DNA from 3 places in the Streptomyces malaysiensis subsp. malaysiensis genome. Region 2 is predicted to be linked to each of the others. Evidence: riboswitches for the same ligand, from Rfam matches in the RefSeq annotation. Region 2 holds a riboswitch; each other region holds the start of a gene.
What was found. Region 2 has a riboswitch for S-adenosylmethionine ahead of thrC (threonine synthase). Riboswitches for the same ligand answer to the same signal wherever they lie in the genome.

Region 1 (4,979 bases), on a different contig from region 2:
TCCGGCCCGCACACCAGCCGCCCGGTCATGCCGAAATGCAGCAGGACCGTGGGCCCGTCGGTGGGGGCGATCAGCCACTTGCCGTGGCGGCGCGGTGCGGCGAAGCGGCGGCCCTTGAGGTCGCGCTTCAGCCGCTGGGCGGTCACCCCGTGCAACACCCCCGCGTCGGCCACCGCCGCCCGCTCGACGCGGCGGCCCTGGGCACAGGAGGCGAGCGTCCGCCGGAACCCCTCGACATCCGGTAGCTCGGGCATAGCGTCAGGCTACGCCCGGGGCTGATGTCTCGCGTTATGGATAATCATCCCTTCGGGGGCTTTCGTCGGCTAAAGTCCGAATTATGCGATTCATGCGCCCGACCCCGGGGGCGAGCGGTCGCAGCCAGACGTTGTTCGCGATCACACGGTGTCTGCCGTTCGTGGTCCTGGCGGCGGTGCTCAGTATTGAGCTCTCCCCCGCGCACACCCTCTACACCGGCTCTCTGCTCTCCCCGGCGCCGGCGCTGGCGGCGGTGACCATGGGGCCGTTCGGCAGCGCCGGTGTGGCGCTGCTGGCCGCGGCGATCTGCGGGATCACCGCCGCCCACAACGACGCGTGGGGCAGCGAGGTGGTGTACGCGAATCTGCTGGCCCTGGTGGTGGTGGCGGTCGCGAGCGTGGCGACCAGCGCGGTACGGGTGCGCCGGGACCGTGAGCTGGCCCATATCCGCCGGATCGCCGAGGTGTCCCAGAACGTGGTGCTGAGGCCGCTGCCCGCCCGGATGGGCGTGGTGAACACCGCCAGTGTCTATATGGCGGCCGAGCGCGGAGCGCAGATCGGCGGGGACCTGTACGAGGCGATGTCCACCCGCTACGGAGTGCGGCTGATCGTCGGCGATGTGCGGGGAAAGGGGCTGGCCGCGGTGCGGTCCGCCGCGGCCGTGGTGGGCGCCTTCCGGGAGGCGGTGCACTACGAGCAGGATCTCGCCGAGGTGATGCACCGCTGCGCGGCCGCGCTGGGGCGCGAGTACGAGCTGCTGGACCGTTCCCAGTTCCAGGACCCGCAGGAGCTGGAGGAGCAGTTCGTCACCGTGCTGCTCGCCCAGGTGTCGGAGGAGTCACTGGTCCATCTGATCAACCGGGGCCATCCGCCGCCCCTGGTGATGCGCGGGCGCAAGGTGCGCTCCCTGGACCCGGTGCGCCCGCTGCCGCCGCTCGGCCTCGAGGATTTCCTTGCCCCTCCCCCGATCCGCGTCGAGACCTTTCCGTTCCTGCCCGGTGACCGGCTGTTGCTGCACACCGACGGAGTGGTCGAGGCCCGCAACCACTGCAACGAGTTCTTCCCGCTGCACCGGACCATGGAGACGCTGGACGGCGCCACTCCGTCCGAGTACCTGGACGGGCTGCGCCACGCCCTGGTCCGGCATACGGAGGGGCGGCTGTCGGACGACGCGGCGATGGTCCTCATCGAGCGGGTCATCGGCGGCGCGGGGCGGCCGGTTCTCTGAGCCGGTTCTTTGTGTGGGTTCTTTGTGTGGGTTCTTTGAGCCGCTTCTCCGAAGTGGGCTCTCCCAGCCGGTTCTCCGAGTGGGTGCGGCCACACCGGCGTCGTACATCCGCCGTACCGTCGGCCCGCGTTGGCCGCCTTGGCATGGGTTGACGCCCTCGCGGAGCGCGACGACACTGTCAGGGACGGTCACGATTGTCAGCGCCCACCGTGCGGTATCCCCGCTCAGGCGGGTCATCGGCCCCGGCTCGCTGACAGGCAACCCTTCTTCCGCGACGGGGTGCCCCCGGGTGACGACCAGGTCCCGTCGGCGTGGACGGGACAAGCGCGGTCTCGCTGCCTCGCGAGCCCCCGATGATGGGATCGGTGGAGATGCCCAGGACCGACAGCCACAGGGACGGCGCCCGTCGGCGTCCCCGGCCGTTGTCCCCGCTCCGCCGTCTCCTGGCTCCGGCGGATCACCTCCTGACCAGGCGGCTGCACATCGATCTGCTGCGCATTTGCAGCGCCTCCAGTCCAGCCGTCTGAATCGACGCGGTCACCGAGCACTGAGCGCGGCCTCGCGCGCCGGGGCCGGGCCGGGTGTGTCCCGGCACCGTCCCGGCGGGCGCCCCGCGCGGGCTTCCCTTCCGTTGCGCCATCGGCGCCGCCTGACCGGCGGGGCCGGGGCTCCGTCATTGCCTTGGAGAGCCATGTCCGAGACGTTTTCCGTCAGTTCAGGTCCCGCCGCTCTGCTCGACCCCGACCCCTGTTCGCCGCGTCCCCGGATCGCCCCGCCCGCACCGCCGCACCGCTTCCGCAGCCGTATCGGCGTCGACCTCGCCGGTGGCTTCTATCCGGTGCCGCATCGCTATCGGCTCTATCTCTCCGCGAGCTGTCCGCTCTCGCTGCGCGTCTCCATCACCCTCGATCTGCTCGGGCTGCGGAACACCGTCGCCACCACTCTCCTCGGGCTCCCGGACGACACCCCCGAAGCGTTCGCCGCGCTGCGCGGGGCCTACGAGGCCACCTGGCACCGCTACGGCGGACCGCTGGACGCGCCCGCGCTGTGCGACGGCTGGACCGGACGTGTCGTCAGCAATCACACGCCCGACATCCTGCGCGATCTCGCCGGCCATCTGAGCGACCCGGGCGGCGCCGGATCTCCCCGGCTGCGCCCGGCGGCCCTCGCCGCGGACATCGACGCCCTCCGCGAACTCCTCGACGAGGACATCACCCACGCCGCACGGCAGGCCGGGACGGCGCACGAGCCGGAGTGCCGGGACGCGGCGCTCGAGCGGCTGCTGACCGCCCTGGACCGGCTCGACCGACAGCTGGCGACCGCGCCGTACGCACTGGGCGACGAGCTGACCGCCGCCGATGTGGACCTGTGGGTGGCCCTCGTCCAGCTCGACACCGAGTACCGGCCCCTCCTGGACGCCGACGCGGCCCACCGGGTCTCCCGGCACGGGCGGCTGCGCGCCTATGTACGGCGGCTGCATGCCCATCCGGCCTTCCACACCACGATCCCGGAGGCGCTCCAGGACGAGGTGTCCTGAGTTTCCGCCCTGGGGTTTCCGCGCCGGCGGTGACCGCCACCGCCGAGGACCCTGGAGGTCACCGCCACCGTCGAAGGCGGCCGTAAGCAGCCATCGCCACCAGTCGCCGTAGCGGCCACCGCCGCCAGTCACCGCCGAGGCACCGCCCTGACCTGCGGCTCCGCTCAGGTCAGGGCGGCCCTGGCGGCGCCGAACTCGCCCATCGCCCCGGCCACGATGGCTTCCAGACGGGCGTGGTGGGCGCCGCGCCAGTAGACCCGCCCGCAGGCCGTACAGCGGGCGAAGACTTCGTAAGTGCGCCGGGTGCCGTGCTGGAGCCGCTCCCGGACCGCCTCCTTGTCGGCGTCCTCCAGCGGGCCGTTGCAGGCGGTGCAGCGGGTCCAGGGCACCAGGCTCGGGGTGAACCGGCCGAGGACGTCCCGCAGTTGCTCATCGGGGCGGTCGCTGTAGACATACGCCCCGGCCCACAGCTCACGGCGGCGCAGCAGCCCGCGGTCGCGGGAGAGCAGCACCCTGCGCTGGGCGGCGGAGCGCGCGGCCAGCTCGGGATCGCCGATGTCCTCGCTCTCGTACGCGGCGTCCACGCCCAGCAGCCGCAGCCGGCGCGCGAGCGTGCCCAGATGCACATCGAGCAGGAAGCGCAGCGGCGCGCCCGGCACTCGCTGCGGGCGGACGACCGGGTGGACCTCCACGGTCTCCCCCGCGCTCGGCACATGCGAGACAGCGGCCTCGTCCCCGTCCACCAGCAGCCTGCCGACCTCGGTGAGCGGGACCCCGAGCGACTCGACGACATGGCCGAGAGTCGAAGCGCCGTCGGTGACGACGGCCGTCCAGGGGCGGCGGCGCTCAGGGACGGTGAAGAACCGCAGTTCAGGGGCGAGGCTGAGGTGGATCTCGGGTCCGTTCACACCGCCAGCATGCCAGGCGCGCCCGGCTCGGGGCGATGGCGTTTCCGGTCCGGCGCCAGGCTTGGCGATCATGAAAACGGACCGTCGGCGGGAACCACCGGGGGCGGCGGGCCGAACGGCCCGTACGCTCGTCGTCCGGGCGTCAGCCGACCGGTGGGTCCGCCTTGGCGCGGTCGCGGTGTCTCTTGCGGCGCCATGCCACCATCCGCAGATAGTCCTCGTGCAGCACCCGCCCGACGAGCGCACCGCCGAAGACCACGAAGCCGACGCCGACCAGCCAGGACTGGACGACCAGGACGGTGCCGACCGGGCCGTAGGAGACCGTGCTGGAGGCGATCAGCGGGGAGAACACCAGCTGGGAGAAGACCCGCAGCCCCAGCAGCCCGACGCCGGTGGCCAGCGCGCCGGGCAGCAGGGCGCCCCAGCTGATCCGCCCGCCGAGCAGCAGATGCTGCGACCACCAGAAGAACAGCACCGTGCCCACCACCGCCACCAGCACCCGGGAGAGACCGGGCGCCAGATGGGCGGAGAGCAGCAGATAGCAGATCAGCACCACGAGCCACACCAGATGGCGCCAGACGGTGTGCCAGCGGCCGGCCGGAAGCTCCCACACCTTCTCGTAGCCGACCTGGAGCACCGTGCCGAAGCGCAGCCCGAAGATGGCGAGCGTGGCCAGACCGAAGGCGGTGGTGGACTCCAGCGCCTGCTTGGGCGGGGCGAACAGCCGCTGCACCTCGTCCCGCGAGGTCGGGGAGAGTCCGAGGCCCTCGCCCAGCCACTGGGCGAATCCCAGCCGGTTCACCGGGTCGGCCGCGGCCACCACGATCAGCAGGGGCACCAGGGTGAGAAAGCCCAGGGCGGCGAAGCCCATCGCGCGGTGCAGCAGCTCGAATTCACTGCCCCGCCGCCAGCCGCGTCCGAGCGCCGACCGGTGGAACGCGTCCTCCAGCCGCCGCCACCATCTGGGCCCCCGGGAGCCGGACGCGGACCGATTCTCGGACATACCCACTCCCCTACCCGCGCCACCGGCTCGACCTGGGCAGTGCCGTCC
Region 2 (4,979 bases):
GCTCGCCGTCGCTCATGCGCAGCGCCTCGTGCAGCGCCTGGGCCGTGGCCTCCACGTCGTACGGATTCACCACCAGCGCGTCCTCGCCGAGCTCCGCATACGCCCCCGCCTCCCGTGACAGCACCAGCGCGCAGCCCCGCTCGGAGACCACCGGGACCTCCTTGGCCACCAGGTTCATCCCGTCCCGGATGGGGTTGACCAGCGCCACGTCCGCCAGCCGGTAGGCCGCGAGCGAGCGTGCGAAGTCGTCCTTCACATGGAGGGCGACCGGGGTCCAGCCCTCCGTGCCGTACTCGGCGTTGATCTCCTCGGCGATCCGCCGCACCCGCTCGGTGTAGTCGCGGTAGACCGCGAGGTCCTGGCGCGAGGGGTAGGCGAAGGCCACATGGACCACGCGCTCCCGCCATTCGGGACGGGTCTCCAGCAGCCGTCGGTAGGCCAGCAGCCCGCGCACGATGTTCTTGGACAGCTCGGTGCGGTCCACCCGGACGATCGACTTCCGGCCCGGTCCGATCTGCGCCCGCAGACTGGTCAGCCGCTCGTCCACATCGGCCTGCCGCGACCGCTCCCGCAGGAAGTCCGCGTCCGCGCCCAGGCCATGGACGCCCAGCCGGGTCTCCCGCCCCTCGAAGCGCACGGCCGTCGCCGTGCTGCCGCCCTCCTCGCCGCCGTCGCCATCTCCGTCCCGGACGATCTCCGCGCCCAGCACGGCCGCACAGCAGTCGGCGAAGGCGGTGGCCCAGCGCTCGGTGAGGAACGCGGCGCGGTCGCCGCCGAGGATGCCGCGCAGCACATCCGCCGCGACCTGGTCCGGCAGCAGCCGGTAGTAGTCAGGCGGCGCCCAGGGGGTGTGCGAGAAGTGGCCGATCCGCAGATCGGGGCGGCGCTCGCGGAGCATCGCGGGCACCAGCGCCAGGTGGTAGTCCTGCACCAGGACGACGGCCTCGGCCACCGCCTCCTGGGCGAGCGCGTCCGCGAAGGCCGCGTTGTAGCTCTCATAGGCCGCCCACTGCTCGGCGAACTCCGCGTCGAAGACCGGCTCGACCGGGGTCTGGTAGAGCAGATGGTGGATGAACCACAGCACCGAATTGGCGATGCCGTTGTACGCGGCGGCGAAGACATCCGGCGCGATGTCGAGCATCCGCACCTGCTGGCCGCCGGTGTCACCGGGGTTCAGATGGCTGGTCCCGGCGCGCCGGGCCGCCTCGCGGTCGCCCTCGCCGAGCGCCGCGCACACCCACACCGCTCCCGAGTCGGAGCCGATCGCGCTGAGGCCGGAGACCAGCCCGCCGCCGCCGCGCTTGGCGGTGAGCGAGCCGCCCTCGCCCAGGCCGTACGAGACCGGGCCGCGGTTGGACGCGACCAGGATCGGGGCGGTGCGCGGAGCTCCCATGTCGCGAGCCTAGCCATGTGCGACCCCGCGCAAACGTACGTACGGTTTCTTGCCCCGTAGGTGCTATTCCGGTTCTGGCGGTTCTGGCCATGCGGACGCCGCCGCGCAAGCGGATGGGCGCTCTCCCGCGATCCCCGCAGGCGCCTTCGCGTGCCGCCCGGGGGCCATCACGCCGCGCGCCGGGCCGCGTACTCCGGGATCTCGATCATCGGCGGCCGCTCCTCGGTGTCCACGGCCGTGGTGCGCGGCTCGAAGCCGCTCTCGCCCCGGTCGAACTGGGTCAGCCGCGGCCGCACCAAGTGGCCCCGGGCCAGCCGCAGCTGCGCGGTGCGGTAGATCGCGGCCGCCATCCGGCCGAGCGCCAGCCCGTCCTGGTGGCGGTGTTTGCGCACCCCGATGTCCACCTGGCCGAGCGCGTCGAGCCCCACCGTGTGCAGCGCGTCGACCAGCAGCCCCAGCTCGACCCCGTAGCCGACCGGGAAGGGCAGCCGCTCCAGCAGCGAGCGGCGCGCCGCGTACTCACCGCCCAGCGGCTGGACGAACCCGGCCAGCTGGGGCCAGTGGAGGTTCAGCAGCGGGCGCGCGACCAGCTCGGTGACCCGGCCGCCCTGGCCCGCCAGCTCGCCGAGCGGGCGGTCGTACATGCCCTTCACCAGCTGGAGCGTGGGGTCGGTCAGCAGCGGACCGACGATCCCGGAGACGAAGCGCGCGTTGAATTCCCGCAGGTCGGCGTCGATGAAGCAGACGATGTCGCCGCTGGTGGCCAGCAGGGACCGCCACAGCACCTCGCCCTTGCCGGCCACCGCGGGCAGCCGGGGCAGCAGCGAGTCGCGGGGGACGACGGTGGCGCCCGCCGCCGCGGCGACCTCGGCGGTGCGGTCCGTCGAACCGGAGTCCAGCACCACCAGCTCGTCCACCAGCGGCACCGCCTCGCCCATCAGCTCACGGCGGATCGTGCCGGCGATCTCGCCGACCGTGGCCTCCTCGTTCAGGGCGGGCAGGACCACGCTCACCGTCGTCGCCGAGGTCCGCTTCGCGGCCAGCAGGCGATCCAGCGGACGGTCGTCGGCCGACCAGGAGCGGCGCTCCAGCCAGCGCTCCACCTCATCCAGCACCTGTGTGTCTCCCTGCTGTGGTCGCTCTGCTGTGGTCGCTGTGACCCATCTCGCGCTTCGGACGGCTATCTCAACCATCCGGGCCTTCGGTTACAGTCTTGAACAACGCACGTGACCGTCGTATGTCGGGGTCGACCCCGGTGTTCACCGACGATGCCCGTGTTGACAAACGCTCCGGGTCCGCCCGGCGCCATACCGCTCATCCAGAGGGGCAGAGGGAACGGCCCGTTGAAGCCCCGGCAACCCTCCAGCTGATCTCGCATTCCACCGCGAGGCTCCCAGCTCGGGAAGGTGCCAATTCCGTCTCGTGGCGAAATGCGTCCCGAGGAAGATGAGGAGAAAGGGCCTCGCCATCCATGGCTGTGCAATCAGTAGAAAGCTCAACCACTTCCGCCTCCTCCTCCAGCTCTGCCGCCTCCGGTGCTTTCGGCCCCGCCGTGGCATTGTCCTGCCGGGAGTGCGGTGAGCGGTTCGAGCTGGGCCCGATTTTCGCGTGCGAGGTCTGTTTCGGGCCGCTCGAGGTCGCGTACGAGCTGCCGGCCGGCGATCCGGAGGGGCTGCGCCGGCGGATCGAGGCCGGTCCGAACAGCATCTGGCGCTACGCCCCGCTGCTGCCCGTCCCCGCGGACGTGGCGGACCTGCCCAGTCTGAACCCCGGCCTCACCAAGCTGGTCAAGGCCGACAACCTCGCTCGTGAGCTCGGTGTCACCGGTGAGCTGCACATCAAGGACGACTCGGGGAACCCCACCCACTCGTTCAAGGACCGGGTCGTCGCCATCGCCGTCCAGGCCGCCCGCACCTTCGGCTTCACCACCCTCTCCTGCTCCTCCACCGGCAACCTCGCCGGCGCGGTCGGCGCCGCGGCCGCCCGCGCGGGCTTCCGCTCCTGTGTCTTCATCCCGCACGACCTGGAGGCCGGCAAGGTCGTCATGGCCGCGGTCTACGGCGGTGAGCTGGTCGGCATCGAGGGCACCTACGACGACGTCAACCGCTTCTGTAGCGAGCTGATCGGCGACCCGGTGGGCGAGGGCTGGGGCTTCGTCAACGTCAACCTGCGCCCGTACTACGGCGAGGGCTCCAAGACCCTGGCGTACGAGATCTGCGAGCAGCTCGGCTGGCGGCTGCCCGACCAGATCGTCATCCCGATCGCCTCCGGCTCCCAGCTCACCAAGATCGACAAGGGGCTGAAGGAGCTGATCGCGATCGGTCTGGTCGAGGACAAGCCCTACAAGATCTTCGGCGCCCAGGCCGAGGGCTGCTCCCCGGTCTCCGCCGCCTTCAAGGCCGGCCATGACGTCGTCCGGCCGCAGAAGCCGCAGACCATCGCCAAGTCGCTGGCCATCGGCAACCCCGCGGACGGCCCGTACGTCCTGGACATCGCCCGCCGTACGGGCGGCGCGGTGGAGGACGTGAACGACGAGCAGATCGTCGACGCCATCAAGCTGCTGGCCCGCACCGAGGGGATCTTCGCGGAGACCGCGGGCGGGGTGACCGTCGGCGTGACCAGGAAGCTGATCGAGGACGGCCTGCTCGACCCGTCCCTGACGACCGTCGTGCTCAACACCGGCGACGGCCTCAAGACCCTCGACGCCGTGGCCCCCACCACGGGTCCCTCCGCCATCATCCGCCCCACCCTTGACTCGTTCCGAGAGGCTGGCCTCGTATGAGCGTCAACGTCCGAATCCCGACCATCCTGCGCACCTACACCGGCGGTCAGGCCGAGGTTCCCGCCGAGGGTGCGACCCTCGCCGAGGTCCTGGCGGACCTGGAGAAGAACCACCAGGGGATCGCGGCCCGCGTGCTGGACGACACCGGCAAGCTCCGTCGCTTCGTCAACGTCTACGTCAACGACGACGACGTCCGCTTCGCCGACGGCCTGGCCACGGCGACCCCGGACGGCGCGGGAATCTCGATCATCCCGGCGGTGGCGGGCGGCTGCTGACGCCTCGTTCGCCCGTTCACCCCTTCTCACCTTTGGCATCGCCCCGTCCCGGGACAACCGGACGGGGCGATTCCGTGTGTGGAATCGCGATACAGTTGCCCGGATTCCCCGAGGGCGCCGGGTCCGGAGCCGCATATGAGAACTCGTCAAGTTGTGCGTAAAGTGTGCGCGCGAATTGTCGGGTTGGCTCTTTATGTCCAGCCCGGCTTGCCCGAACTTCACATAATTTCTCACTTTTAACCGTTCGACCGTGCCCAGAATTCTCGTCCGATTGACCTGTTGCAGAGGGCGTTGGGACGGATACATTCAGCGGCGGTCGACGCGTTCCGGCGCACACCCCCCACATCCGGGGGGTGAGGTCTGACCCGGGTCCGCGGAGTGCGGTCCTGCGCAAGGGCCAGCAATAGGGGAGTTAGGAATGGCTCAGGGCACCGTCAAGTGGTTCAACGCGGAGAAGGGGTACGGCTTCATCGCGGTCGACGGTGGTGCGGACGTGTTCGTCCACTACAGCGCGATCCAGATGGACGGG
Region 3 (4,979 bases), on a different contig from region 2:
TGCCGGGCTGGGAGATCACCGCCTGGGGTCATACGCTCGTCCTGGGCGTGTTCATCCCGATCGTGCTCTTCCCGCTGGTCCTCTTCGCGATCGGGCTCTACCCGTTCATCGAGTCCTGGATCACCGGCGACAAGCGTGAGCACCACATCCTGGACCGCCCGCGCAACGCCCCGACCCGTACGGCCTTCGGCGTCGCCTGGCTGACGGCGTACTTCATCATGCTGGTCGGTGGCGGTAACGACCTGTGGGCCACCCACTTCCAGCTGTCGATCAACGCGATCACCTGGTTCGTGCGGATCGGCTTCTTCGTCGGCCCGGTGGTGGCGTTCATCGCCACCAAGCGGATCTGCCTCGGCCTCCAGCGGCGCGACAAGGACAAGGTGCTGCACGGCCGGGAGACCGGCATCATCAAGCGGCTGCCGCACGGTGAGTTCATCGAGGTCCACGAGCCGCTCTCGCAGGAGCAGCTGCACACGCTCACCCAGCACGACCAGCCCGAGCCCTACGAGATCGGCCCCGCGGTCGACGAGAACGGGGTCAAGCAGAAGATAAAGCCTTCTCAGAAGCTCCGTTCGAAGCTCTCCAAGGGCTACTACGGCGAGGACAACGTCATTCCGAAGCCGACCCGCGAGGAGTACCACGAGATCACCAGCGGCCACGGCCACCACTGATCTCCCGGAGCCCCTCCAGCGACCGGTTTCTTCATACAGCTACGCCACAGACCAGGGCCCCGGCCCGGACCGCACGGTCCGGCCGGGGCCCCGGCCGTGCTGCCGATAGGCTTGCCGACGGGCCGCTGAAGTGCGCGGACCCCTTCCCTGCCCACCCCACGGATCCAGGAGCGGACCATGGACGTTGTGACCACCGCCGGAGGCGACAGCACCGCGACGGCCCGCACCTGGCCGGACGTACTGAGCACGCTGATCGCCGGCCGTGACCTCGACGTGGACGACACCGCCTGGGCCATGGACCGGATCATGCGGGGCGAGGCCACCGACGCCCAGATCGCCGGATTCGCGATCGCGCTGCGCGCCAAGGGCGAGACGGTCTCCGAGGTGGCCGGTCTGGTGCGGGCCATGTACGAGCACGCCAGGGTGATCGAGGTGCCCGGGGCGACCGTGGACATCGTCGGCACCGGCGGCGACCGCGCCAGGACCGTCAATATCTCCACCATGTCCGCGCTGGTCGTGGCCGGTACCGGCGCGCGGGTCGTCAAGCACGGCAACCGCGCCGCGTCCTCCGCCAGCGGCGCCTCCGATGTGCTGGAGAAGCTGGGCGTCAATCTGGACATCGGCCCAGAGCGGGTGGTCGAGGTCGCGGAGGAGGCGGGGATCACCTTCTGCTTCGCGGTGAAGTTCCATCCGTCGCTGCGGCATGTCGCCTCGGCCCGCCGTGAGCTGGGCGTCGCCACCCCGTTCAACCTGCTCGGCCCGCTGACCAACCCGGCGCGGGTGAAGTGCCAGGCCACCGGGGTCGCCGACGCCCGGATGGCGCCCATCATCGCCGGTGTGCTGGCCGAGCGGGGCTCCTCCGCGCTGGTCGTCCGCGGCGACGACGGGCTGGACGAGCTCACCGTGACCACGACCTCCCAGGTGTGGGAGGTCCGGGGCGGCGCCGTGCGCCAGGAGACCTTCGACCCCCGGGACGCGGGCGTCGCACTGGCCCCCATCGAGGCCCTGCGCGGTGCTGACGCCTCGTACAACGCCGATGTGGCCCGCAGGCTGCTGGCGGGCGAGAAGGGCCCGGTCCGGGACGCGGTGCTGCTGAACTCGGCGGCGGCGCTGGTGGCGCTCGAGCCGGAGCCGGGCGACAAGCCTCTGGCGGACCGGATCGCGGCGGGCGCCGCGCGGGCCGCCGAGTCGATCGACTCGGGCGCGGCGCGCGACGTCCTGGAGCGGTGGGTACGGGCCACCCACGCCTGAGCGCTCCGCCGTCGGTCACGGTGCCCATGTTCTGTCCGGGATACGGACAGGGCATGGGCACCGCCGTAGGACATGGCATACTCCTGCCCAGGTCACGAGCGACAGCGACTACGGCCCCGGCCCGCTGTCCGGCAACCCTCCGTCCGTGGCGGGGTGCCCCGGGTGATGACCAGGCCGCCAGGCAGCGAGGCCGGCGGCAAGCGCGGACCCCTCGCACTAGGGGTCCTGGTGGTCGAGGGAGCTCTTCCGTGATGCAGCGAATGCGCTAGGGCCGGACGGCCCGTTTCTCTCCTGCTCCGCGCGGTGTCCGCCGTGCGTCGAGCGTCCTCTCCGCGCCCCGACGGCCGGCTCGTCGCCGTCCCCGTGCGCGGCACGCATTCCTTCGACCCTTACGGGAGACTTCGCCATGTCCGTGCGCCCTTCTGCCCTCGCCTCCGCCTCCGCCTCCGCCGATTCCTCCGTCGCCGCCTGTGAGCCGCTGCCCGTGCTGGGCAGCGACGTTCTGGTGCCCCTGGTCACCGGGGGCGAGGTGACCTACGCGGCGCTCGACTACGCCGCCAGCGCCCCCGCGCTGCGCCGGGTCTGGGACGACATCGCCGCCTACGCGCCCTACTACGGCAGCGTGCACCGCGGGGCGGGCTATCTCTCGCAGCTGTCCACCGACCTCTTCGAGAACAGCCGTAAGGACGTCGCCGCCTTCCTCGGCTGCCGCGAGGACGACCAGGTCGTCTTCACCCGCTCCACCACCGACTCGCTCAACCTCCTGGCCGCCGTGGCGCCGCGGGGCACCGAGGTCTACGTCTTCGAGACCGAGCACCATGCCTCGCTGCTGCCGTGGGAGCAGCGGGCGGACCTCACCGTCCGCTACCTCAGCGCCCCGCGCTCCCCGCGGCAGGCGGTGGAGACGCTGGAGCGGGCGCTCGCGGGGCGCTCCGGGGGCCCGGCGCTGGTCTGTGTGACCGGCGCGTCCAATGTGACCGGTGAGCTGTGGCCGGTGCGGGAGCTGGCCGCGGCCGCGCACGCGCATGGCGCCCGTATCGTCCTGGACGCCGCGCAGCTGGCCCCGCACCACCCCGTGGACATCGCGGAGGCGGACGTCGACTGGGTGGCCTTCTCCGGGCACAAGCTGTACGCGCCCTTCGGGGCCGGTGTGCTGGCCGGGCGGGCGGACTGGCTGCGGGAGGCCCGGCCGTATCTGGCGGGCGGCGGCGCCAGCCGTAAGGTGGCCCGCAGGGACGACGGCGGTGTCGACGTCGAGTGGCACACCACCGCCGCCCGGCACGAGGCGGGCTCGCCGAACGTGATCGGGGTCTACGCGATCGCCTCGGCGTGCAAGGCGCTGACCGAGGCCGGTTTCGAGGGGCTGGTCGCCCGTGAGCGGCAGCTGATCGAGAAGGTGCGGGCGGGGCTGGCCGAGGTGCCCGAGGTGCGGGTGCTCTCGCTGTTCGGCGACGACGCGCCCCGGGTCGGGGTGCTGTCGTTCGTGGTGGAGGGCTGGAACAGCTCCCACTTCGCGGCGGCGCTCTCCGCGGAGTACGGCATCGGCGTACGCGACGGGCTCTTCTGCGCGCATCCGCTGGTCCGCACCCTGCTGGACAGCGAGCCCGACGAGCCGGGCGAGTGCGGTGCGCCCGAGGCCGCGCCGGGGGAGCGGGCGCTGAACGCGATCCGGGTCAGCTTCGGGGCGGGCACCCCGGACGAGCATGTGGAGCGGTTCGTCGGCGCCGTGAAGGAGCTGGTGCGCGACGGGGCCCGGTGGAGCTACCGCACCGAGGACGGCCGCTGCGTCCCGGACCGCGGCTGAGGATTCCGGACCTGTGGCCCGAGCGTTCGGGCGCGGCCGGGCCCTACGGGGTCTACGGCGCGGCTCCGCCGCGTGGCAGGGGCTTCGCCCTCAGCCCCCGGGGTCCGGGGCGGAGCCCCGGTTCCCCTAGCCGTCCAGACCGATCGCGAACGCGGCCTCCAGGTCGTGCTGCGAGTACGTACGGAAGGCGATGTGGGTCTCGGTCGAGGCCACCCCCGGCACCTTGCTGATCTCGCCCGTGATGATGTCCGCGAGGTCGTCGTGCCGGGCCACCCGCACCATCGCGATCAGATCGTGCGCGCCGGTGACCGAGTAGACCTCGCTCACACCGCCGATCGCGGCGATCTTCTCGGCGGTCTCCGGAATCTGGTCCACGTTGGTCTTGATGAGCACGATCGAAGTGATCACGGCTGACTTTCTCCCTCACTGGCCCGGGCTGCGCCGCCCACTCTAGCCGTCCGCCCGAATCGGGCCCACGCGAAGAGAAACCCGAGGGTGAAGCCCACGAGATGGGCGAGATAGGCCACGCCCGGGCGGTCGTCGGCCTGCCGGGCGGCCAGCCACTGGAGGGCCACCCAGAAGATCAGCACCGCCCAGGCGGGGAAGCGCAGCGGGAGGAAGAGCAGAAACGGGAAGAGGCTGGTCACCCGGGCCCGGGGAAACAGCCACAGAAACGCGCCGAGCACCCCGGAGATGGCCCCGGAGGCGCCCACCAGGCTCTGGGCCGAGTCGGCGTGCGCGGCGGCGTAGCCGAGCAGCGCCAGATAGCCGGTGGCGAGGTAGAAGGCGGCGAACTGGAGGCGTCCCATCCGCTCCTCGGTCATCGCCCCGAAGACGTAGAGAAACAGCATGTTGCCGAGCAGATGCAGCCAGTTGCCGTGCACGAACAGCGCGGTCAGCGGGGCGAGCGGCTGGTCCGGGGCGCCGCTCCACAGCGCGCTCGGCACCACGCCCCAGCGCTCGAAGTACGTGGACTGGGCCTCCACCAGCCGCCCGCCCGAGCCATAGCCGGGGTTGAGCCCCGAGGCCGGTCCGAGGACGAAGATCAGGCAGCAGCTGACGATCAGGCCGTACGTCATCCACGGGCGGCCGGGCCCCGCCATCCAGGGGCGGCCGGGCCCCGACGACGTCTCGATCATGGTCAGATCATTCCGTACCGGACGCAACCTCCACAGAGCGCCTCGCCGCGCTCCCCGTGGCCGCGGGCGGGAGACGGGCCCCGGCGCGGGCCAGGGCTCAGGCCGTAGGGTTAC

Region 1: linked by a shared signal. The riboswitch ahead of AB0E24_RS23045 (glutathione S-transferase C-terminal domain-containing protein) and the one ahead of thrC (threonine synthase) in region 2 are both predicted to bind S-adenosylmethionine.
Region 3: linked by a shared signal. The riboswitch ahead of AB0E24_RS18210 (aminotransferase class V-fold PLP-dependent enzyme) and the one ahead of thrC (threonine synthase) in region 2 are both predicted to bind S-adenosylmethionine.

Annotation. Positions count from the first base shown of each region.
Region 1 covers NZ_JBEZNG010000011.1:138,787-143,765, forward strand. Annotated here, with positions in the region: gene AB0E24_RS23035 (Fpg/Nei family DNA glycosylase) at 1-254, opposite strand, end outside; gene AB0E24_RS23040 (PP2C family protein-serine/threonine phosphatase) at 347-1,483, shown strand; SAM riboswitch class IV at 1,670-1,816, shown strand; gene AB0E24_RS23045 (glutathione S-transferase C-terminal domain-containing protein) at 2,175-3,020, shown strand; gene AB0E24_RS23050 (Mut7-C RNAse domain-containing protein) at 3,185-3,928, opposite strand; gene AB0E24_RS23055 (YhjD/YihY/BrkB family envelope integrity protein) at 4,071-4,931, opposite strand.
Region 2 covers NZ_JBEZNG010000003.1:298,444-303,422, forward strand. Annotated here, with positions in the region: gene AB0E24_RS08460 (alpha,alpha-trehalose-phosphate synthase (UDP-forming)) at 1-1,393, opposite strand, end outside; gene AB0E24_RS08465 (glucosyl-3-phosphoglycerate synthase) at 1,561-2,508, opposite strand; SAM riboswitch class I at 2,705-2,846, shown strand; gene thrC (threonine synthase) at 2,865-4,175, shown strand; gene AB0E24_RS08475 (MoaD/ThiS family protein) at 4,172-4,450, shown strand; gene AB0E24_RS08480 (cold-shock protein) at 4,869-4,979, shown strand, end outside.
Region 3 covers NZ_JBEZNG010000008.1:90,483-95,461, forward strand. Annotated here, with positions in the region: gene qcrB (cytochrome bc1 complex cytochrome b subunit) at 1-671, shown strand, start outside; gene trpD (anthranilate phosphoribosyltransferase) at 849-1,922, shown strand; SAM riboswitch class IV at 2,013-2,131, shown strand; gene AB0E24_RS18210 (aminotransferase class V-fold PLP-dependent enzyme) at 2,329-3,726, shown strand; gene AB0E24_RS18215 (Lrp/AsnC ligand binding domain-containing protein) at 3,853-4,134, opposite strand; gene AB0E24_RS18220 (rhomboid family intramembrane serine protease) at 4,131-4,865, opposite strand.